DNA from 3 places in the Vibrio kasasachensis genome. Region 3 is predicted to be linked to each of the others. Evidence: predicted binding sites of a transcription regulator. Region 3 holds the regulator's gene; each other region holds the start of a gene.
The links. The regulator PurR, encoded in region 3, represses purine synthesis genes. The targets are predictions, from matches to a motif close to TNANGNAAACGTTTNCNTNA.
Positions count from the first base shown of each region.

Region 1: a site for PurR is predicted at 1,823-1,842, ahead of purM (phosphoribosylformylglycinamidine cyclo-ligase). Genes of this name have one in related genera too.
Region 2: a site for PurR is predicted at 2,767-2,786, ahead of purE (5-(carboxyamino)imidazole ribonucleotide mutase). Genes of this name have one in related genera too.

Region 1 is NZ_JAKJTB010000020.1:18,662-26,452, forward strand. Features, by position in the region: gene purN (phosphoribosylglycinamide formyltransferase) at 73-711, opposite strand; gene purM (phosphoribosylformylglycinamidine cyclo-ligase) at 715-1,755, opposite strand; gene upp (uracil phosphoribosyltransferase) at 1,935-2,561, shown strand; gene rluF (23S rRNA pseudouridine(2604) synthase RluF) at 2,662-3,708, opposite strand; gene smrA (DNA endonuclease SmrA) at 3,811-4,389, opposite strand; gene L4C38_RS16380 (DUF3149 domain-containing protein) at 4,546-4,686, opposite strand; tRNA gene L4C38_RS16385 (tRNA-Pro) at 4,944-5,020, shown strand; gene L4C38_RS16390 (TraB/GumN family protein) at 5,086-5,955, opposite strand; gene L4C38_RS16395 (peptide MFS transporter) at 6,226-7,617, opposite strand.
Region 2 is NZ_JAKJTB010000025.1:1,185-8,975, forward strand. Features, by position in the region: gene L4C38_RS18590 (gamma carbonic anhydrase family protein) at 1-4, shown strand, start outside; gene L4C38_RS18595 (DUF1488 family protein) at 1-260, opposite strand, end outside; gene aroE (shikimate dehydrogenase) at 260-1,093, opposite strand; gene hemF (oxygen-dependent coproporphyrinogen oxidase) at 1,162-2,082, opposite strand; gene tsaC (L-threonylcarbamoyladenylate synthase type 1 TsaC) at 2,102-2,659, opposite strand; gene purE (5-(carboxyamino)imidazole ribonucleotide mutase) at 2,856-3,341, shown strand; gene L4C38_RS18620 (5-(carboxyamino)imidazole ribonucleotide synthase) at 3,345-4,478, shown strand; gene L4C38_RS18625 (DNA topoisomerase family protein) at 4,544-5,122, opposite strand; gene L4C38_RS18630 (DUF494 family protein) at 5,137-5,613, opposite strand; gene dprA (DNA-processing protein DprA) at 5,616-6,725, opposite strand; gene L4C38_RS18640 (LysM peptidoglycan-binding domain-containing protein) at 6,722-7,582, opposite strand; gene def (peptide deformylase) at 7,755-7,791, shown strand, end outside.
Region 3 is NZ_JAKJTB010000015.1:98,817-106,607, forward strand. Features, by position in the region: gene glgA (glycogen synthase GlgA) at 1-1,320, shown strand, start outside; gene L4C38_RS13210 (alpha/beta fold hydrolase) at 1,482-2,267, shown strand; gene L4C38_RS13215 (putative signal transducing protein) at 2,245-2,559, opposite strand; gene L4C38_RS13220 (TVP38/TMEM64 family protein) at 2,556-3,263, opposite strand; gene L4C38_RS13225 (TfoX/Sxy family DNA transformation protein) at 3,369-3,962, opposite strand; cyclic di-GMP riboswitch class I at 4,075-4,157, opposite strand; gene purR (HTH-type transcriptional repressor PurR) at 4,309-5,313, opposite strand; gene torD (molecular chaperone TorD) at 5,515-6,168, opposite strand; gene torR (two-component system response regulator TorR) at 6,408-7,118, shown strand; gene elyC (envelope biogenesis factor ElyC) at 7,187-7,791, opposite strand, start outside.

The DNA.
Region 1 (7,791 bases), on a different contig from region 3:
AGGTTAGTTAGGCGACAAAAAATAAAAAAGCGAACATAAAGTTCGCTTTTAGGTTCAATCAATAATCACGGTCTATTCCGTCGCGTAGCCATGTATACGAAGTTGCACACCATCTAAAAAGGCTTTGCCATTACGCATTTCTAAGCGATCTTCAACAAACCATTTTGCCACCATTGGGTAAATGCGATGTTCTTGATTTTGCACTCGTTCAGTGAGGGTATCCACAGTATCTTCATCAAAGATCGGCACCTTTGCTTGTAAAATAACGGGTCCGCCATCTAATTGCTCAGTGACAAAATGCACGCTTGTACCATGCTCTTCATCCCCAGCGTGTATCGCACGTTGATAGGTATTTAACCCTGGGTATTTAGGCAATAGAGAAGGGTGGATATTGATCATACGCCCCATATAGTGGCGTACGAATTCACCACTTAAGATACGCATATAACCAGCAAGGATGATTAAATCAGGTGCAAAACCATCCATTTGTCGCATCAGTTCATGATCAAAGGCATCACGAGTATCAAATGCTTTAGGATCGAGAAACACTCCAGCTGCGCCCGCTTTTTTAGCACGTTCAAGTGCATAAGCGTCCGGTTTATTCGAGAATACCGCCGTTACTTTGCCATTTTTAATTGAGGCATCGCAGGCGTCTACGATTGCTTGCAGGTTGGTACCGTTTCCGGAAACTAAAACTACAATACTCTTCATAACTTATATGATCTCTACTTGCTCTTCACCCGCTTGTGCAGGTGCAATTTTACCGATAACCCATGCGTTCTCGCCTTCTTGTTGCAAGAGCTCTACAGCAGCATCAGCTTGATCTTCAGGTAGAGCGACAACAAGACCGACGCCGCAGTTGAAAGTTCGGTACATTTCGTGGGTGGTTACATTACCTTGCTCTTGCAGCCATTTGAAAATGGCTGGCCATTCCCAGCTATTACCGTCAATAACAGCTTTAGTACCTTGAGGAAGTACACGAGGGATATTTTCCCAAAAGCCGCCGCCAGTAATGTGTGAAATAGCGTGAATATCATGCTCGGCAATCATTTTAAGTGCAGACTTGATATAAATCTTAGTCGGTTCTAGTAGGTGTTCACCAACAGTACGACCGTCAAGCTCTTGATTTTTATCAGCAGCAGACACTTCTAAAATTTTTCTGATCAATGAATAGCCGTTTGAATGTGGGCCACTTGATCCAACTGCGATTAGTGCATTTCCAGCCGCAACTTTGCTGCCATCGATGATGTCTGCTTTTTCGACAACACCAACACAGAAACCAGCAACATCGTAATCTTCGCCTTCGTACATGCCCGGCATTTCGGCAGTTTCACCACCGATAAGTGCGCAACCCGCTTGTACACAACCTTCTGCAATACCAGAAACAACGTCGGCTGCGGTGTCCACATCCAGTTTTCCTGTTGCGTAGTAATCTAAGAAAAACAGTGGTTCGCCACCTTGTACGATTAGGTCATTAACACACATGGCAACCAAATCGATACCGATGGTGTCATGTTTGTTCATATCCAACGCAAGGCGTAATTTAGTACCCACGCCATCGGTACCAGAAACTAACACTGGTTGCTTATATTTGGTTGGCAGTTCACAAAGTGCACCAAAGCCACCAATACCACCCATTACTTCAGGGCGACGAGTACGTTTTACAGCACCTTTGATACGGTCGACAAGTGCGTTACCTGCATCGATATCAACGCCAGCGTCTTTATAGCTTAGAGAAGTATTATTGCCACTCACAGGAAGTCCTCGGTTTAGTCAATTGGATATGAGAAATCGGGCGCTATTCTAACAGTTGATAAACTGCAATAGCAAACGTTTGCGCATGTTTTTTATCTTACACTAATTCAAGAAATTTAGCGTGAAATCGTTTATAATCTGAAGGTTTGTTTAAAAAAACCAAAAAGCCGGAGATGGACATGAAAGTTGTTGAAGTTAATCACCCACTTGTTAAACATAAAATTGGTCTAATGAGAGAAGGTGATATCAGCACGAAGCGCTTCCGTGAATTAGCGACAGAAGTTGGTAGCCTACTAACTTATGAAGCTACCGCGGATTTTGAAACAGAAAAAGTAACCATTGAAGGCTGGGATGGTCCAGTTGAAGTCGATCAAATTAAAGGTAAAAAGGTGACTGTAGTGCCTATCCTACGTGCCGGTCTCGGTATGATGGATGGCGTATTAGAGCACATGCCTAGTGCACGTATCAGTGTAGTAGGTGTTTATCGTGATGAAGAAACACTTGAGCCAGTACCGTACTTCAATAAACTAGCATCGAACATCGACGAGCGTATCGCGCTTGTTGTTGATCCAATGCTAGCAACGGGTGGTTCAATGATCGCAACGCTCGATCTTCTAAAAGAGAATGGCTGTCAGGCATTTAAAGTTCTTGTACTTGTTGCTGCCCCTGAAGGTATTGAAGCTCTTGAACGCGCTCACCCAGATGTTGAACTTTACTGTGCGGCTATCGATGAGAAGCTAAACGATAAAGGTTACATCGTTCCGGGTCTAGGTGATGCAGGTGATAAAATCTTTGGTACTAAATAATACCAAGTAATGAAAAAGGGGAGCAAAGCTCCCCTTTTTTTTGAGAATAGAATAACAGCTTAACGTGCTGTTAATTCAACATTTTGCTGTTTACCTACCGCTACTTCTTCAAGCCCAATGTACCGCCGAAACGCGGCTGATTGCCTGATTTTGCTTGTTCGCTATTGCGTTTAGAGGAGTGAAAAGGCTTCCCTTTGTTGCCAGAAGATGCATTACCAGAGCCCCCACCGTTTGATGAAGAGTGATTGCGCCCTTTCTTCGAATTTGGAGCGTGACGAAACTCATCAGCATTGCGACCTTTAAACGTACGAGTATCTTGGTTTCGGCGCGCTGTTGAAGTTTGGTTTTCTTCTCGACTATCAAACAACTTAGCATCGGTTGCTTTTCGAATGTGCTTACCTTTTGAATCCGTTTTTGATGCTTCTTCAGTACTAACAGATCCTTCACACATGGCGTGAATTTCATTGATTTCATCGTCTGTCAGATAACGCCAACGACCGTTTGGAATATCGTCCAATGTGATATTCATGATACGGACGCGGCGGAGTTTGAATACTTCAAAGCCTAATGCTTCACACATACGGCGAATTTGACGGTTTAAGCCCTGAGTCAAAACGATACGAAAAGAGTATTTGGTCTCTTTAGTTACCTTACAAGGTAAAGTGACGGTATCGAGAATTTCAACGCCAGAACCCATTTGGCGAATAAACTCATCGGTTATTGGTCTATCCACTCGAACTACGTATTCTTTTTCGTGGCTGTTGCCCGCACGCAGAATTTTATTGACGATGTCGCCATCGTTGGTTAAGAAAATTAAACCATCAGACGGTTTATCTAAACGACCGATCGGGAAGATGCGCGACTTATGCCCAATGAAATCTACGATGTTGCCCGGAATATCACGCTCGGTAGTACAGGTAATACCGGTTGGTTTGTTTAAGGCAATATAGACAGGTTTTTCTTTCGATTTCAGCGGTTTTCCATTAATGCAAACGTCATCACCAGGCATTACTTTTGTGCCCATTTCAGGTATTTGCCCATTTATGGTTACGTGACCTTGGTCAATAAGCTTGTCGGCTTCGCGACGTGAACAGTAGCCAGTTTCACTGATGAATTTGTTTAAGCGCTTAGCATTATCTTGTGGCATAGGAATTTCTCTCAACGTTTCCCAACGGCAAATGTCAGTCGTCATGTTGATTTCTAACATGGCGTGAATTAGTTCGCGGCGATTGTAACAGCCGCAGTGCTATTAGCCCATTCGTTTTTGATGGCGTTCTCGGTTGTCTAATTTTTTTTCTTCACTCTTGCGCAGCAGTATATAGACCGCACCCGTTCCACCATGAAATTGCTGCGTACTGTGTGCACACTGAACATCGCTGATTTGAGTCACCCAATGCGCAACATAGCTCTTCATTAAAGCGGGTGGGTTAGAGCGCTCTCCTCGACCATGAATAATGATGACGGTTCGAATATCCATGCGCATGCATTGCTTGAGGAAGTTGACTACTTCATCACGCGCCTGTTTTAACGTTTTACGATGTAAGTCGAGCTTTGCTTGGATAGGATACTTAGCCAATCGAAGTTTGCGATAAACGCCGTCTTGAACACCATTGCGTTTAAACGCAATGACATCATCAGGTTTGAGCATTGGCGCATTATCTAACGACAGATATTCAGGTTCGTGTTCAGCTAATGAAACGGCGGCTTCTCGCTTAGCGATCTGAGCTTCACTGACTTGGTGAGATTTTTTAAGTTCAGCGGTGTCATTTTGCAGGGGTTTTACATCCCCCATCATTTGTTGGAATAAGTCGAAGTCATTTTGAGACATAACGGCATCTCAGGGTAAGAGTTCAATGAAGTAATTATACCTATTCAAAGAGCTGTTAGGTCATATTTTCTGTTAAGCAAGCATAAAAAACCGAAGTAGACAGAGTATCTACTTCGGTGCAAAGCGCTTTGCTACTGAATAGCTCAGCTTAGCGATCTAGTGAGGAGATTTGTCAGTCATTACCTTGTAAATGAAGAAACCGCCATAAAATAGCATTAGACCTACAGTGATCAATATAACGATCATAGACGAAAGTCCAACTGCATTACCAAAAAGGAGATCGAGCCAAAAGTCCATGTTTCCTCCAAAGTTCCGAAGACGTAGTTAAGGTTAACGTTTGGATAACAAAAGATACTGATCTGGATCAATTGCATTGATAAGGTTACTAAAATGTTTCCGTTAGTGTGTTTTCTGTCACAAGTAGTGGCCCGTTGATGTTGTTTTAGGCAAACGAACTGTCAGGGGGGATAAACTTAGCAAAATCACTTGTGTTGAGCGTGATAATCCGTAATATACACATCCGTTGACGGGCATTAAGCTCGAATAAGACATCTCGGTGAATAGCGCAGCTTGGTAGCGCATCTGGTTTGGGACCAGAGGGTCGGGGGTTCGAATCCCTCTTCACCGACCATATTTTAAAAAGCCTCAGCAGAAATGCTGAGGCTTTTTTCGTTTCTACCGGAATCAACTTTGCGATTAAAACTTAAACTCACAGTTAGCTGGTACGCTTTTGGATCGTTGAGTGACAGTGAAACCTTGCGCTTTCAGCAGTTCAAGTACGCTATTTCGACCAAGCAAGTGTAATGCGCCAACGACCACTACGTAGTTGCCCTTGTGGCTAGGAAACAACGATCCACTAGAGAGTTTCCTTGCCCAATTTCGATTGCGTTCAAATATGAATAGCTTTTCAAGTTCGGGGGACATTTCCGATAATTTAGCAAATTCATTAAGCTTTTTGATATCCCCCTGTTTCCAACTTTGGATCAAACAGTGCGCTGCACTTTCAATGTGATCAAATTCGTCGATGGCACTCGTTAATAATTCTTTTCCACCATTTGGTAGCCGCGTAAGGAGATCAATTTGAAACTGTATTGTTTCAAGGTTATACACGGACTTTCCTCCGGCTGATGCCTGATTTAGCAACCACAAATCAACTCCATCTTGTGCCTTATAACCTAAGTACTCAATCAGCTTCATTTGCATGGTCAGTGCTGTCGCCCATGGAGGAGACAGGAATAGTTGCTGATGATCCAGACCAAGTAATTTGGTTATCCCTATCAGCTCCTTCTTTTGATTGTTAGTGAGTACTTGTTGAGTCGTCACTGTGGTTTGAGGGTACTGGATGGCAGAGGGGGAGCGAATATCGGTTTCTACGACAATACCATCAGAATGCTGGAGAAATGTGGTTAAGTTGGCTGGGAGTGGGTACATACTGTCTTCACCGACATGCACGGAACCAATGAGCAAGTAGTTCAGTTCCCCCTTACTTGCTTGCCAATAGAGTGGCTCGGCAATAGCAAAAGATGACACCAGTATGGATATAAGCAAGTAGAGCAATCTGAACATAGCAATTCCTAGTAGGCAAAAATAACCACTTATCGATTAAGCATGAATGGAATTGTGCTACTTGGCAATAAGAGCTTGATTAGTAACCTGAGATGAGGGCGATGAAACATTAGTTTCTTGAATGAAATAAGCGAATAGCTCAGCAAACTAATTTTTTACTGTGAATTAACTCGCAGGATTGTTCCGATATCCTAAGCTTCGCGTGATGCATATAAAAAAAAGCCCGGTGTTAAGCCGGGCTGTGAATATTGTTGAGTTTGCTGACTTGGATTAAGCGATTTGAGCTTGTTGCTCTTCAACTTGTTGTGCTGTGCTGATTGGTGATTCAGCGCCGTGCATCCAATGAACTAGCGTGTTAGAGAACAATAATAGAATCACACCACTAATGGTCGCAGCAACGGCAATACCACCGAAGATTTGCAATGTGCCAAGTTCACCAACGTTTGAGCCAATATAACCTGCAGCGTAGCTTGCAATTGCTTGAAAGCCGAACCATGCACCCATCATTAATGACGCAAGACGTAACGGCGCTAGTTTTGTCACCAGTGATAGTCCAATCGGTGATAGGCACAATTCACCTAGTGTATGGAAGAAGAACGCACCAACGAGCCACATCATTGATGTTTTCACCGTGGTGTCGCCACCTTGTTCCATTACTGCACCGACCATACATAAGAACCCAATAGCTAAGAAGAATAGAGCTAAAGCAAACTTAATTGGAGAGTTTGGTTCGCGTTTTCCCAGCTTTACCCATAAAGCGGCTAATACAGGTGCTAACGTAATGATGAAGAATGGGTTTAAAGACTGGAACCAAGCCGCAGGCACTTCAAATCCACCAATCATACGATCAGTGTATTGCTGGGTATAAATGTTCATCAAGCCACCAGCTTGTTCGAAACCTGCCCAGAATACGATAACAAATAGACCCATTACCAAAATTACTTTTAGGCGATCGACTTCAACCTTAGTTAACGACTGTTTTTGTTGTGAATTTCTAAGTTCACGATCGCGTTTAGCAGCAGGTTCTCTACCGATATCACCAAGCCAAGATTGCGCTAGGCTCATTTGCATGACTAAGCTCATTAGCATGCCAATACCTGCGGCAACGAAGCCTGCTTTCCAACCAAATTCGTTGGTGACAGAGCCTGAGATTACACCAGCAAGTAGAGCGCCAATGTTGATGCCCATATAGAAGATAGTAAACGCACCATCACGGCGGTTATCGCCTTCGTTATATAGGTCACCCACCATGGTTGAGATATTTGGCTTAAATAGACCGTTACCCGCGATTAGCAGAGCTAAACCAAGGTAAAAGCTATGTAGTTCAGTTAAACCGAGCATGCCAGAAGGAATAGCAAGAGTAAATTGACCTATAGCCATTAATGCGCCACCGATCAAGATAGAGCGGCGTTGACCGAGATAGTTGTCAGCTAACCATCCACCGATCAGTGGGGTGATGTAGACAAGTCCAGTATAGATGCCGTAGAGATCTAGAGCATCTTTAGTCGACCAACCTAAACCGCCGTTTAAAGTTGTATCTGTTAAATAGAGCACTAAAATTGCACGCATTGCGTAATATGAGAATCGTTCCCATAGTTCAGTGCCAAAAAGTAAGAACAGTCCACGAGGGTGTCCTAGAATTTGATGATGCTGTGTTGGCATAAGATTAACTAATAGTATTTTTTAAAGAATTTAATGTGGCAATATCTATACATTAGAATATTTCACATTGCAAACTATTAGTTTGCTGGTTGTTGCATGAATTATGTGACAAATGCACTGTTTATGAAGGCTTATGTAAACCAATACGGCGATTTTAAGCAGAGTAAAACTTAG
Region 2 (7,791 bases), on a different contig from region 3:
ATAAGCTCTATCATTCCTTGAGCGTTATACTCTTCATCTTCTATTAGTTGCTCAGCCTGCTCTTCTATTTCAAATCGATTCTGATCGAATACATCAAGGGCTTGCTGAGCACCATTAATCGTTTGGTCACTCAATTGACTTAAATAACTCACGCTAGCGACGCACTCAATTAAAGCACCAGACTGTTGAGCCGGAAACGTCACTGCATTAAGTTCTTCATTCCAAGTTTGGATATCGGGAAAGAGAATCGACTGATTCATTACATACCTTCTAAATTTTTTCTAAGCTCACGGAGGATCTGCTTTGTACCTGGTCTTAATCCACGCCACAACATAAAACTCTCAGACGCTTGCCCAACGAGCATACCTAAACCATCAAATGCTTGAATGACACCTTGTTCTAGTGCCCATAGGTTAAAGGTTGTTTTTCCTTTGCCATACATCATGTCATACACGCAAGTATGTGAAGCAAACACGCTAGATGATATTTCCGGTAGCTCACCACTTAGACTTGCCGACGTAGAATTGATGATAACGTCAAACGGACCTTCAACATCTGCTAAGGCAACCGCTTTGATTGGACCAAACGGCTGAAACATCGTTTCTAGTTGCTGAGCTTTGCTCAATGTTCGGTTGGTGATAATCAGTTGTTGCGGTTTTTGATCAAGCAATGGCTTGAGTACACCACGTGCTGCACCACCAGCACCAATCACTAGAATACGAGCTTCTTCTAATGGCACTTGATATTGCAGAAGATCTTGAACTAGACCAGCACCATCGGTGTTATCTCCCAAGATAATACCATCATCAAGCTTTTTCAGTGTATTGACCGCCCCTGCCAGTTCAGCTCGCTCAGTTAAGCGATCGGCAAATTGATAAGCATCTTCTTTAAAAGGTACGGTGACATTGCAGCCTCGCCCACCATGGGAAAAAAAATCGGCGGCAGTTTGGTTGAAGCCATCAACGGGTGCCAGTTCAGCGGTATAGCTCATTGATTGATTGGTTTGACGAGCAAACAGAGTATGAATAAATGGAGATTTGCTGTGATCAATTGGATTACCGAAAACAGCATAACGATCAATTTGTTGTGTCATATCCTTATCACCAAAAACAAAATAGGGTCTGTATTGACCCTATCACTATCTATATAAGGAGGAAAGCGTTACCACTCTCTTGGTTTGAGGTAGTTTTCATAGAGTTTTGCTTCCGCTGATCCCGGCTCAGGCTGATAACCATACTCCCAACGCGCCATCGGTGGCATTGACATTAAAATCGACTCGGTGCGCCCACCACTTTGCAAACCAAACAAGGTGCCTCGGTCGAATACCAAATTAAATTCAACATAGCGCCCGCGTCGGTATAGTTGGAATTGTCTTTCACGTACACCATATGAAGTGGTTTTACGGCGCTCAACAATCGGTAAATACGCTTGTGTGTACCCTTCACCGACTGCTTTTATATAAGCGAAGCATTTATCGAACTCCCATTGGTTTAAGTCATCAAAGAACAAACCACCCACACCACGAGTTTCATCGCGATGCGGCAAGTAAAAGTATTTATCGCACCAAGCTTTATGCTCGCTATATACCTCTTCGCCAAATGGGCCGCAGATTTCTTTAGCCGTGTTGTGCCAATAGGTACAATCTTCTTCAAATGGATAAAACGGTGTGAGATCGAAACCACCTCCAAACCACCAAATAGGCTCTTCGCCCTCTTTTTCGGCAATAAAGAAACGAACATTGGCATGAGATGTTGGTACGTAAGGATTATGAGGATGCATAACCAATGAAACCCCCATAGCCTCAAAACTACGCCCTGCCAACTCTGGACGATGTGCCGTTGCTGAGGCTGGCATCTCTTGCCCACTCACATGAGAAAAATTTACACCGCCTTGCTCAAACACCGCACCATTTGTCATTACACGTGTTCTTCCGCCACCAGCCAAACGCTCACCGGGTTGACGCTGCCAAGCATCTTGCTCAAAATTGGTTTTTCCATCAGAACGTTCTAGCTGAGCACAGATATCATCTTGTAATGACATTAAAAATTGCTTTACGGCTTGTTTATCAATTGCAGCTGGCATGTTGGCTTCCTTTTACTTGTTATCCTTGCCTAAGCACTTTTAGCGTTTTCGCATCACGAATTTCACTTGGCTTATCTCGCCCACTGGTTTCACCATGTAAAATCACCAATAGCCGATCGCCTAGCTGCGCTTGAACTTCTTGAGTGGTTAAGCATGGTGGGAAACCAGAAAGGTTGGCGCTGGTCGAAGTGAGTGGTTTCCCAAGTGCTAAGCACATTTTCTGCACCAAGGGATGATCAGTGACGCGCACCGCAATAGTATCAAACTGACCAGACACCCAATGAGAGACTCTATCACTGGCAGGCATAATCCAAGTGTATGGTCCTGGCCATGATGCTTTCACGGTTTCAAGCTGTTCTTGGCTGAGTTGAGATTCATCAATATAAGGCAGCAGCTGTTGGTAACTTGCGGCAATAAGAATCAATCCTTTTTCTACCGGTCGCTGCTTAAGCATCAATAATTTTTGAATAGCTTGCGGGCTATCTGGATCGCATCCAACACCGAACACCCCTTCCGTCGGGTAGGCAATCACTTCACCTTGTTGTAATGCACTCAGAGCTTGCTCAAAGTTATTCACTCACATTTCCTTTCTAATTTCTGTTAACATTTTTTCTCAGTGTACTAACAATCAAGCGCACAGCCTAAAGCAATTTTTTTATAAATTGTATCAATTCAATTTTTCCCTCGCGCAAACGTTTGCTTGGGGTGAAAATACTCGTATAATGCGGTCAAATTTACTTGCTCACCCCATAGGCAGCTTGAAGGAGTTTGAGATGAAAGTCGGAATTATCATGGGTTCAAAATCAGATTGGCCAACCATGAAACTTGCAGCAGAAATGCTCGACACATTTGGCGTAAGTTACGAAACCAAAGTGGTTTCTGCACACCGAACCCCTCAACTACTTGCTGACTATGCAACTAGCGCTAAAGATCGTGGCTTAAAAGTCATCATTGCAGGCGCAGGCGGGGCGGCCCATCTACCCGGAATGGCAGCGGCTTTCACTAGTTTGCCAGTGTTGGGGGTTCCTGTTCAATCTCGTGCATTAAAAGGTATGGATTCACTACTTTCGATTGTACAGATGCCAAAAGGAATCGCCGTTGGCACGCTCGCAATTGGTGAAGCAGGTGCAGCAAATGCGGGGATCTTAGCTGCACAGATCATCGGCACACACGATGAAGAAGTGATGGCAAAAGTTGAAGCATTCCGCGCTCAACAAACAGAAACCGTACTGGCAAATTCAAACCCAGCAGAGGAGTAATCCATGCATGTTTTGGTGTTAGGTTCAGGGCAACTGGCGCGTATGATGTCACTTGCCGGAGCGCCACTTAATATTAAGATTTCAGCTTATGATATTGGTAGTGGCAACATTGTTCATCCGTTGACTCAAACGGTGCTAGGTCGAGGCTTGGGCAGCGCCATTGCTCAAGCGGATGTGGTCACGGCCGAGTTTGAGCATATACCTCATGACATTCTCGATACCTGTCAACAAAGCGGCAAATTCCTTCCATCAACTGACGCAATAAAAGCTGGGGGTGATCGTCGCATTGAGAAGGCTCTCCTCGACAAAGCAAAAGTACGCAACGCAAACTATGCGGTGATCAATACCCGTGAAGATTTTGAGCTGGCGGTAGAAAAAGTCGGTATCCCAATGGTACTGAAGAGTGCTCTAGGTGGTTATGATGGCAAAGGTCAATGGCGTTTAAAGAATACCGCAGATATAGCGACCATTTGGCAAGAAATGTCTGAATGCCTTACCAGCAGCGACAATCAAGCAATTGTTGCGGAGGAGTTCGTGCCATTCCAACGTGAAGTTTCATTGGTTGGTGCACGAGGCAAAGACGGTTCAATTGCCGTTTACCCACTTGCAGAAAACGTTCATACCGATGGTGTACTTAGCCTATCCAGCGCGATCGCCGATCAAGCGCTACAAGATCAAGCACTACAGATGTTTACCGCTATCGCGGAAAGTTTAGATTATGTCGGTGTATTAGCGCTTGAATTTTTCGATGTCGACGGTGCTCTATTGGTCAACGAAATTGCACCACGAGTACATAACTCAGGACATTGGACGCAGCAAGGTGCTGAAATCTGTCAGTTTGAGAACCACTTGCGCGCGGTATGTGGTTTGCCACTGGGTAGTACAAAACTGGTTCGTGAAACCTCAATGATCAACATCCTCGGTGAGGACAGTTTACCCAACGAGATATTGGAAATGGCGGGTTGCCATATCCATTGGTACGGCAAAGAGAAACGCGCTGGTCGTAAAATGGGACACATTAATGTCTGTGGTGATTACCGTGGTGAGTTACAAAAGCGACTTTGCGCGCTTGCAAAAGTGTTGGATCAGCGAGCATTTCCAGCAGTACATGATTTTGCTAAAAGCTTTTCGAACTAATTTTACAAATTAGTGCCGCCTTATCAGCAGATAGAGAGTAAAAAGCGGCGATATACGCCGCTTTTTTATTCCGATTGAATGTGATTGCATTTTCTATCTGCGCACTGATATTTCGTACCACTCGCCAGCGTTTTTTCAACCAAAAGAGGGTAGCGACAAATAGCGCACTCTCCCATCACAGGTGGCTGATTAACAGCAAACTTGCACTTAGGGTAATTGTCACAAGCGTAGAACAACTTACCAAATCGAGTTTTCCGCTCTACCAAATGACCGTTTCGACATTCAGGGCAAGTAACCTGATCATTTTGTTGGGGTTCGTTTTGCTCAAGTGATTCAATATGATGACACTCTGGATAATGGCTACAGCCAATAAACATGCCATAACGACCTTGGCGAAGAACTAGTTCATTGCTGCACTGTGGGCAAGGTACACCCAACTCTTTGATTATATGCCCATCATTTTGATGTAATGGCTTAATATAATCACATTCCGGATAAAGGCTGCACCCTAGAAACGGACCATGCTTGCCATGACGAAGCTGTAACTCCCCCTCACGCTGCTCAGTCTGACATTTCGGACAGACCTGATGTTCAAGAGCGTGTTCATGGGCAGAAAATAATTGCTGATCTATTTTACTACTCATATACCTACAAAAATTTAATGGAGAAGACCTTGCTCATGGGTGTATAACAGCTCTTCCATAAGCGTGTATGCATTTTCATTGCCGGGCACGTTAAACAGCACCATCAATACAATCCATTTTAAATCATCAAGTTCAAAGTCATTTGTCTCTAAACCCATCACTCGATCTATTACCATTTCGCGAGTTTCTGTAGTAAGAACGCTGACTTGCTCCAAAAACATCAGAAAACCACGAGATTCTAGATCAAGACGCCTCATCTCTTGAGTTGTGTAGATACGCGTTGACGCCGCACCACTGACAGAAATAGCAGATTCAAGTTCACCTTGCTGCAACGCTGCCAATTCTTCTAGCCAGACAAGGGCTTTATAAATATCTTTTTGGTCAAAACCTGCTCGAAGTAATTCATCTTCAAGTTCATCTTGATTGACCTGTAACTCCGCATCGCTATGGATGTAAGTTTCAAATAGATACATTAGGATATCCATCATCATAGCTAGCCCCTCCCCTTACGAATATAGCCACCGGAAACTGCAACAACATGCCCTAAAAGCTCAAGCTCTAAGAGCTGCATCATGACTTCTTGCACTGGGATATGGGTCCTCTGTGCCAAAATATCAACAGGTGTCACATTTCTTCCTACGTTAGCTAGAAGCTTGGCAAATGGCAATTGTTCTTTCGGCTCTTTTTCCGCCAAGCTTTCATGTCTAGGTATATAACTATCAGACCAGCGTAATAAACTGTCTATTTCATTTAAAATATCTTCTACACCCTGCACTAAGCAAGCACCTTGTTTAATCAGTTGGTTGCATCCTCTTGCCTGAGGTGAATGAATTGAACCGGGCAATGCAAAAACGTCTCTCCCTTGCTCAGCGGCATAACGCGCGGTAATAAGAGAGCCACTTTTTTCCGTGGCTTCGATGACCAGAACCCCTAAAGACAAACCGCTAATAATCCTATTACGACGCGGAAAGTTACTCGCTTTAGGTAACGTTGCCGGATGAAACTCAGAAACTAAAGCTCCTTGTTGTTCGATCCGATCAGCTAATCCTTTATGCCGTGCCGGATAGACTTGCTTTAACCCACAGCCTAACACTGCCACCGTACAGCCGTTCGCATTGAGCGCTCCATCATGAGCATACCCATCAACCCCTAAAGCTAAACCACTAGTGACCACCAAGCCTTGCTCTGCCAAAGCGGCAGCAAAATACTTGGCACTATTAAGCCCATCAATGCTGGCATGGCGGCTGCCAACCATGGCAATTTGCGGGAAGCTAAGCGGCGCCAAATCACCTTTAATAAACAACACTGGTGGCGGGGACGGTATTTGCTTTAACAACGGAGGATAAGCGCTATCTTGCAACGTAATAATGTGATGCAGTGATGAAGTGGCTTTCCATTCAAGACACTGCTCTATATAGGCTTTATTCGGCTGATGAATAAAATTCACTTGAGTGGTACTTAACCCGACCGCTTGCAATCGCACGGGATCCCACTGCACGATTTGCTCTGGATCTGCTTTACTCAGTAGCTTTTGCAAGCCTTTAGCTCCCAGCCTTGGAGTAAAATAGAGTGTTAACCAAGCTGTTAGTGATTCAATCGTCATTTTGCTATCACCGCCGATTTAACTAACGTATCGCGCCCAATTGGCTGCCGACTTTCCGTAATCAACGCTAAGCTAAAGTGCTCATAAGATTGAATAACCATCAAACGCCCGACACGAGAGTCCGGAAACTGAAAATCATTATCTAAAGCCTGCTGAACCATTTGGGAGCCACGATCTGCAGGGAGCACTTGGCTACCTTTTTGATAAAGTTCAAAGACATGACCTTGCGCTAGGTCATCACGCGTACCTCGATCAATCACAACTACCTGATTATGCGCAGCATACTGAGCATCTTCTATTCCCCCCAAAATAGTAACCACACTTTGTGGCGGTGATGATTGCGGATAGAAACGTAAATTCAATGGCGATCTATCGTCTTTCAATACCGGCAAAGCGATATCGTCAACCAAGATTTCTTGTAACTGCTTAGTCACTTGCAAGCCCGACATCTGTTTGTTACTCAACTTTAACTCAGCCCAGGCAACTTGTTTAAGCACCACAACTTGGTATTCATCACGAGTATAAGTTTGGCTTAGATGAAATATTCCCCAGCTCAATTGTCGTTGCTTACCACTAATAAACAGTAACTCATCATCAGTAAGATACTGTTTACCATGGTTAGCACCCAATACGCGCGCCGCCCGTTGTAATTGCTTTGCCGTCAACAAGCGTGGGAATTCTAAATAAGGCAGTGATAGTGAATCTTGAGTCGCAGTCGAAGTTTGTTGCTCCAACACCCTAACTTTAGGGCTCAACTGGATCATCGGTTTGATGGTAACGGAAGTACTAGCAAAAGAAATGAGTGGTAAAACAAATACAAACAGTGCGATCCATGATTTCGACAATATCTGATACATAACTCAATCCTGATGTTCATTTTTCGGAAAACCAGATAAGAAAGGCGGTCACTTTATCGACAGAAAAGCACGTCAAAAAGCGTATTGATGCTGTCATTTGAAGTATAAAATGTCTAGAATTGAGCCAACGAGGTTTATCTCGATTCGGCACAAATCAATATTTCGAGTGTATATGTCTGTATTACAAGTATTAACATTCCCAGATGATC
Region 3 (7,791 bases):
CCAGGTTATCGTAAAATAGAGGCGCTACAGAACGCACCAATAGCTTTGCAAACTCAGTTAGAACATTGGCCTCACACTCCTTACAAAGTGCGCCAGCTTTCGATAGGGGACGTTACAGTGTATGCCATTGAATGCGATCAGTATTTCGCACGAGGTGATATGTATTCTGAGTACAATCAAGCCTATCCAGATAATGGCGAACGCTTCTCGTTCTTTAGCGCGGCATGCCTCGACATGCTGCCTAAATTGGAATTTAAGCCAGACATTATCCATGCCAATGATTGGCATACTGGGTTTGTGCCATACCTGCTTAAGCATCGCTATGCGGAACACCCATTTTTTGACCATACCAAAAGCGTAATATCGATTCACAATGCTGTATTTAAGGGCGTGTTCAGTTTCGATGAGTTGCCAACGTTGCCTGAAATGCAAGGGCGCTATGCACCTGATGCGGCAGTCAGTGCTACCCATGTAACGATGCTTAAAGCGGGTGTAATGACGGCAGACAAAATTAACGCTGTTAGCCCTACATATGCAGAAGAGCTCAAAACTGAGCTGGGTAGCCACGGTATGGCGAAGGAGTTTCGCGCTCGGGAACATGACTTAGTCGGTATACTGAATGGTTGCGATTATGGTGATTGGAATCCGGCTATCGATGATTTTCTTCCAACAACATACTATGCAGAAATGCAAAGTATGTTGGCGGGCAAGGGCGTGTGCAAACAAGCGCTTCAACAGCGCGTAGGCTTACCGACGAACGATCTTGCGGTGTATGGCATGGTTTGTCGCCTAACGAGCCAGAAGGGCGTACATTATTTGCTGCCAATTCTAGAGCGCTTTCTTAAATTGGATGCACAACTGGTTATTGTTGGCACGGGTGACCCAATTTTAGCCACTCAATTGGCGGAAATAGCGGCCTGCCATAGCGACAAGTTCGCATTTGTTGAAGCGTATAGCAATGAGCTTGCACACTTGGTTGAGGCGGGGGCTGATTTCTTCTTAATGCCGTCTGAATTTGAACCTTGTGGTCTAAATCAAATATATAGTATGGCTTATGGCACCTTGCCTATTGTGCGAGCGGTCGGTGGATTGAAAGACAGTGTGGTTGATTATGATGTTGCCCCTGAAATCGCCACTGGGTTCAGTTTTCTAAATCCAGAACCAATCGAGCTTCTTAGCGTGATGCAGCGATCTTTATTGTTCTATGTACAGCAAAGAGAAGAGATGGCACGAGTACAACTGTACGCAATGCAGCAACAATTTTGCTGGAAACGAGCTGCGGAAGAGTACTTAGCTTTGTATCGAAGTGCACTCAGTTAAAAGAGAGGTTCATAAAAAGGCATCAACTGATGTCTTTTTTTTACACTTTTCTCATCTCAAATACTTATAAATGATGTAATCTCAGTTGAGGTGAAGCAACTTTGTGGTAGGCTTCTTTTTCTTAAGTAGTATTAATTTTAATAGCATAAAAGAGTAATGCCTTGCTGTTTCATAAAACCTATCTTCATCCGACTAGTACAGAATGGGTTGTTTTCGTTCATGGTGCTGGTGGCAGTTCATCGATCTGGTTCAAGCAGATAAAAGCTTATAAAACGCACTTCAATTTATTGTTGATTGACTTACGTGGGCATGGCAAATCGAACCAGTTACTTAAAGAGATTATGGCGAGTCGCTATACCTTTAAAGCCGTTACCCTCGATATTTTGCAAGTTTTAGATCATCTTAAAATTCAATCTGCTCACTTTGTCGGTATGTCATTAGGGACTATCATTGTGCGTAATGTGGCTGAGTTGGCTGCGGAGCGTGTTAAGTCAATGGTGTTAGGTGGCGCGGTAACGCGTTTGAATACCCGTTCGCAGTTGTTGGTAACGGTTGGTAACGCCTGTAAGCATATATTGCCCTACATGTGGTTATACAGCTTGTTTGCCTATATTGTCATGCCGCAGAGCACGCAAAAACAGTCCCGGCATCTATTTATTCGGGAAGCAAAGAAGTTATGCCAACAAGAGTTTAAGCGTTGGTTCAGGCTTGCGTCTGAAGTGAACCCCTTGATGCGTTACTTCAAAGATAAAGAGTTACCGATCCCAACACTGTATTTAATGGGCGATCGTGACTATATGTTTATCCAGCCAGTTAAAGAAATGGTGCAAGTGCATAGACAAAGTCAATTACTCGAAATCGCTAATTGTGGTCATGTGTGTAACATAGAGCGCCCAGATGAGTTCAACCAGCATTCTATTCGTTTTATTCAGCAACAGATAAGCTAGATCCACACTGCCAACATAAAGCGAACTGACCTTCGTTTATTTCATTGCACACTGGGCATCGCCAAGATTGCTCGGTGTGTGGTTGTTCAAACTGCTCAATCAAGTGCATCGCTTGTTGTTTTTTGCCTTCCTCCAATAGCCATACGTGTGGTGCGCTCGCTTCACCAAATGGCACCTCTCCTTGTAAGCCAAAAATGCCTTCACCGCGCACCTCACACTTGATGTCGTATGAACGTAAAAGCTCACAGACGATGTGAGCTTGAGGAGGATTGTTCGCGCTGTATATCTTCAAGACGCTTCTCCATTTTGTGCATCATTTTGAGATTGCGGTGAACGCTTGAATTTTGTCATCAACCATTTAGCGACAATTGGGAATAATCCAAGTAGTGCAAATGAAATGAGTACAGAAGGTGAAACGATACCGGATAGGCTGTCAATTTGTGCCAATTGTGTACCTGCATTGAGGTAAACCGCCGTACCAGGCAGCATGCCAATTTGGCTGACAAGATAAAACCGCGCTGTTGATATTGGCGTTAGCCCCATTAATAGATTGATTAAGAAGAATGGGAATACAGGAATAAGGCGTAACGAAAATAGATAGAATGCGCCATCTTTTGCAACGCCTTGGTTTATCGAGTTCAACTTATCACCAAATTTGCTTTGTACCCAATCACGAAGTAGGAAACGGCTGCTTAGGAAAGCAATTGTTGCACCTAATGTACTAGCAAATGAAACGAGCAGTAGGCTGCTCCAAAAACCAAATAGAGCAGCGCCAAGTAAGGTGACAACCGCCGCGCCAGGAATAGAAAATGCGGCGATTGCAACATAGGCAAAAAAGTAGCTCAGGGCTGCGAGTACGAAGTTCTGTTCGATAAATGCACTCAGTGCAGCTTGTTGGGCTTTGGCATTAGTCAGCGTAAGTTGATCACCAAATTGCGTGATCAGCAGGGCAATTAACGCGACGAGAAATACTCCGATAACAAGCTTCTTATTCATTTTTTTCTCCTGAACTTGATGTTCATTTACTATCTTGTTGAATAAGAACCGTAAAGCCAACGAAAACTTTCAAAAAAAAACCAGCGATTATCGCTGGCTTAGAGTTTAGTTATGCAACCTTGAAAGTAATTCATCCCGACGAGATTGCGGAACCACTGACCAGTGTGTTCCTTTTATTGCACCTTCAAGCGACCACAATAGCTCAAGGCTTATTTCACTAACGTGTGACTCTCGAATAGCCTTGTAAGCTTCAAGAGAGCCAGTTTGTTCGAGTTGCTTAACGTTGTCGATACCGACTTTCTTAAGCATTCGTTCTGTCGCCAGTCGTAAATTGGGTAAATCCTTGATGCGAGTTGGTTTGGCTTCAGCTTGAGTAGACTTTTCGCTTTGTGCTTTAACAAGCGCTTCACGAGCAACTTGCAGTGTTTGGTCACAATCGTCCTGCCATTCTTCACTTAAAGCAAAGTATTTGGTCACAACAGGGAACCCACGCTTGTGATACACGTACGGCTCTAGACCTTGTTGTTTAAACTGCTTAGTGAGTGTGTTGTCGGCACGAATATGAAGTTTGTCGTGTACAACTAGCGCAAACATTGTTTCGTCTGCGAAGATCCCAAACCCACCAAACATAGAGCGAGATTTAATACGACCTAGTGGCTGAAATAGCCTCATTGAGTCTTTAAGTATTGGTTTATCCATTCAGTACTTTCTCGGTGTATGTGTATAATAATACGCCACCAAATCAGGTCCGAGAGAATAGCAGCTAATGCAGAAATCAGGAGAGTAATCCGTTAACGAGTGCATTTCTACCATCGGTAACCCCGCTGCCATACATAATGTTTAGGCCGGTGGCTTTGCGTCCCATCTTTTCAGAATGGTTTGCCCTGTGCGTGACTTAATTTGCTTTGCTAAAGATTAAGATACTTCGACATAGAAGTATTACAACACTATGAGATATTTGTGATCCTAATGCAAGAATTAAGTTGAATGTGAAAAGCAATAGCTGATGTGATGACCATCAGCTATTGTTATAGGAATCATTAGCTTAGTTTATTTTAGCTACTGTAGAGCGTTCAACGATTTCTGGATGCATTTCAAATATTCGTTTGTCGTGTTCTTTATCTTTAATTCGCTCAAGTAAGATTTCAAACGCATTTTTACCGACACGACGTTTTGGTTGGTGAACTGTAGTTAATGGCGGAGAGAAGTACTCAGCCAGTTCAATGTTATCGTAACCAATGACAGACATATCTTCAGGAACACGGATGCCATTTTGCTGTAGGCGGCTCATTAAACCAAGTGCCATCGTATCATTGAAGCAGAAAATTGCGGTAGGGCGCTTATCCATAGCAACGATTTTGTCCGCAGCTAGCACAGCTGTGTCACATTCGAAGTTGCCTTCTAGAATCCAATCTTCGTCCACGGGTAAGTTAGCTTCTGCCATAGCACGCTTGAAGCCTTGAATACGTTCCTGACATGCAGCTTTCTCAAAGTGACCACTTAAACAGGCAATATCGGTGTGACCATGTTTAATTAGGTACTTCGTTGCGAGGTAACCACCTTCTTCTGAGTTGTCGATGATTTTGTCGGCTTGCGAACTTTCAGGACCCCAATCCATGACCACTTTTGGAATATCTTTGTGACGATTAAGCATCTCACTCAATTCTTCAGTGAAATCTGAACACATAACTAAAATACCATCGACACGCTTTTCAGCCAACATACGGACATAGTCACGTTGTTTCTCGTAGATACCACCGGTATTGCACAGAATTAAGGTATAACCTTGGCGATAACAGTAGCTTTCTACACCATCAATCACTTCAGAAAAGAATAAGTTTGTAGATTGAGTAACCAGCATACCAATGGTGCGCGTGCTGTTACATTTCAAACTACGAGCTACGGCACTAGGAGCGTAGTTTAGCTCTTGTACTGCTTCCATTACACGTTCTTGAGTTGTTTCTGCAACAAAGCGAGTTTTGTTAATTACGTGCGAGACTGTTGTTGTTGAAACGCCCGCGAGACGCGCAACATCTTTTATAGTGGCCATAAGGTGTGATCCTATTTATAGTTGCCACCTAGCTATTCACATTCTTGAATAAATTGGCAGGAAGTATTAGAAATACAAAAACCGCTTTTTTACAGCGGTTTGCACTTGATTCATATTTTTTATCGTTTTCGGTTACGATTTTAGACCGCATCGTCGCCAGTAGCAAACGAAAACCTTTTCCCATCAAACGGAAGTCGGATTTTAGTCGGCTTCACCAACAAGATAGTCGCAATCAAGGTTTAGGAATGCAACCAGAAGCGATACAACCGCAGAGTAGAAGCCAAACGAGTCTAAACTTTGGCTCTTTGCTGAGAATTTTGGTACCCAGTTAAGAATATGTTGACGAATAAAGGATTCTTGTTCGATGAGCGCATCATTTAAATGACGCTCCTGCTCAAGTTCATTTGAGCGAATAATCATATTACCTAAGAGGTCGAGTTCGATGGCAATATGGTCAGCAGGTTCATTCATCTCTTTATTGATCGCAACACCGTGTTGAATGAGCAGTGCTTCCATCTCTATCGCGGGTTCATCATGTAATAGACCGCTCTTACCCACATACATAGAGGCATAAGGTAATGCTGATTCCTTGTCTGACTTTAAAAATAAGTCACAAAAATCAGCGGCAAGTTCAAGTTGTCCATCCTCGCGATCGATCTGACGATTTAGCGCGTCAACAAGTCGATCAATTGCGGGTTTTAGTGTTGGGTTTTCACCAAGACCAGCTAGGAAGCTGCGAATTTCAGGGCTTTGATATTGAACTAGTTCTGCCTCTGTAAGCTCTTTGGCAAACAAACTAGAAAACCACCAGTAAATTTCTGCACGCTTTTCATTAAAAGCTTTTAGTTCTTGCATCTGATAATGCTCCAAGTTTTCGTACTGTTAGTATTTTAGCGAAGAAAAATGAATAGCGATAACGCATGTTGTGACTAAATGGGTCAAAAAATGGCAAAATGTTAACAACTAAGCTAGGTTTGTTTTGAATCAATAAAAAATCATCTTTCTTGAGTTTAATATAACAAAGACTAGAAATGTTACGACTTATGAATAGAATACAGTTGAAATTAATTCCTAATGTAAATTAAGTGGTTTAGATGAGCTATCACGTATTAGTTGTAGAAGATGATGCGGTCACTCGCAGTAAGCTAGTTGGCTACTTTCAAAATGAAGGTTACACCGTCAGCGAAGCCGAAAGCGGAGAGCAAGTGCGCAGCATGCTACAAAATCATTCGATCGACTTGGTTATGTTAGACATCAATCTTCCTGGTGAAGATGGTTTGATGTTAACACGAGAACTACGAAGTCAATCGGACATTGGAATTATCCTGGTAACAGGACGCACGGATAGCATTGATAAAATTGTTGGTCTAGAAATGGGCGCAGACGATTATGTGACAAAACCGTTCGAACTTCGCGAACTACTAGTGCGCGTGAAAAACTTGCTGTGGCGTATTTCTGCAGCCCGCAACGCAGGCACTATCGCTGACCAAAAAAATGACACCAATGTTGTCCGTTTTGGTGAGTGGATGTTTGACATTCAACGTCGAGCACTGAGTCGTAATAACGAGCCAGTTAAATTAACCAAAGCAGAATATGAGTTGTTGGTAGCACTATCTTCGTACCCGAATCAAGTTCTTAGTCGCGAACGTATTTTGAACATGATTAGCCATCGAGTAGATGCGCCAAATGACCGTACTATTGATGTTTTGATTCGTCGCATGCGTGCTAAAATGGAGTTTGATCCGAAGAACCCGCAAATTTTTGTGACGGTTCACGGTGAAGGGTATATGTTTGCTGGTGACTAATACATCACTCTGTATTAATAAAAAAACCGAAGCTTAAGCTTCGGTTTTTTTATGTCTCTAATCGAGGACTACACTTTACTTTGTGAAGCTTCGATACTCTTCTCTTCGTAATCTGAAGCCCAGTTGCGTAAGCTTTGCCAAATTCGTCCAAGCGTCTCATGCCAGTAGCGCTCAGTTTGTTCCAGATAAATCGCTTTTGGCGTGTATTTACTCCAGAACTGATTGATTTGGTCCTGTGCTAGATAGTTAGTTGGAGCCGGGTAAGGCTCTAATCCTGCCGAGTGAAACTCGTTCAGAGCACGTTTCATATGGCTAGCTGAAGTCACCAATACGACTTCTTTACGTTTTACGAACGCGGCCGCTTGGCGCGCTTCTTCCCATGTGTCTTTGGCGGTTTCCAATAAGATGATGTCCGATTTTGATACGCCAAGTGCTAACGCTACTTTTGCCATCATACGCGCATTGCTTACATCAGTACCGCCGGCATAGCCGGATAAAATGAGCTTTGAACCTGGGTAGATACGCATAATACGAATTCCCTCAGACAAGCGCATCAATGCGGTGCGACTTAACTCCGAAGTCGGTGGGATCTGATCATCCACCACATGCCCACTGCCTAATACCATAACGTAGTCGATGGATTTATCGACGGGCAAAAAAGCGGTGTATTGGC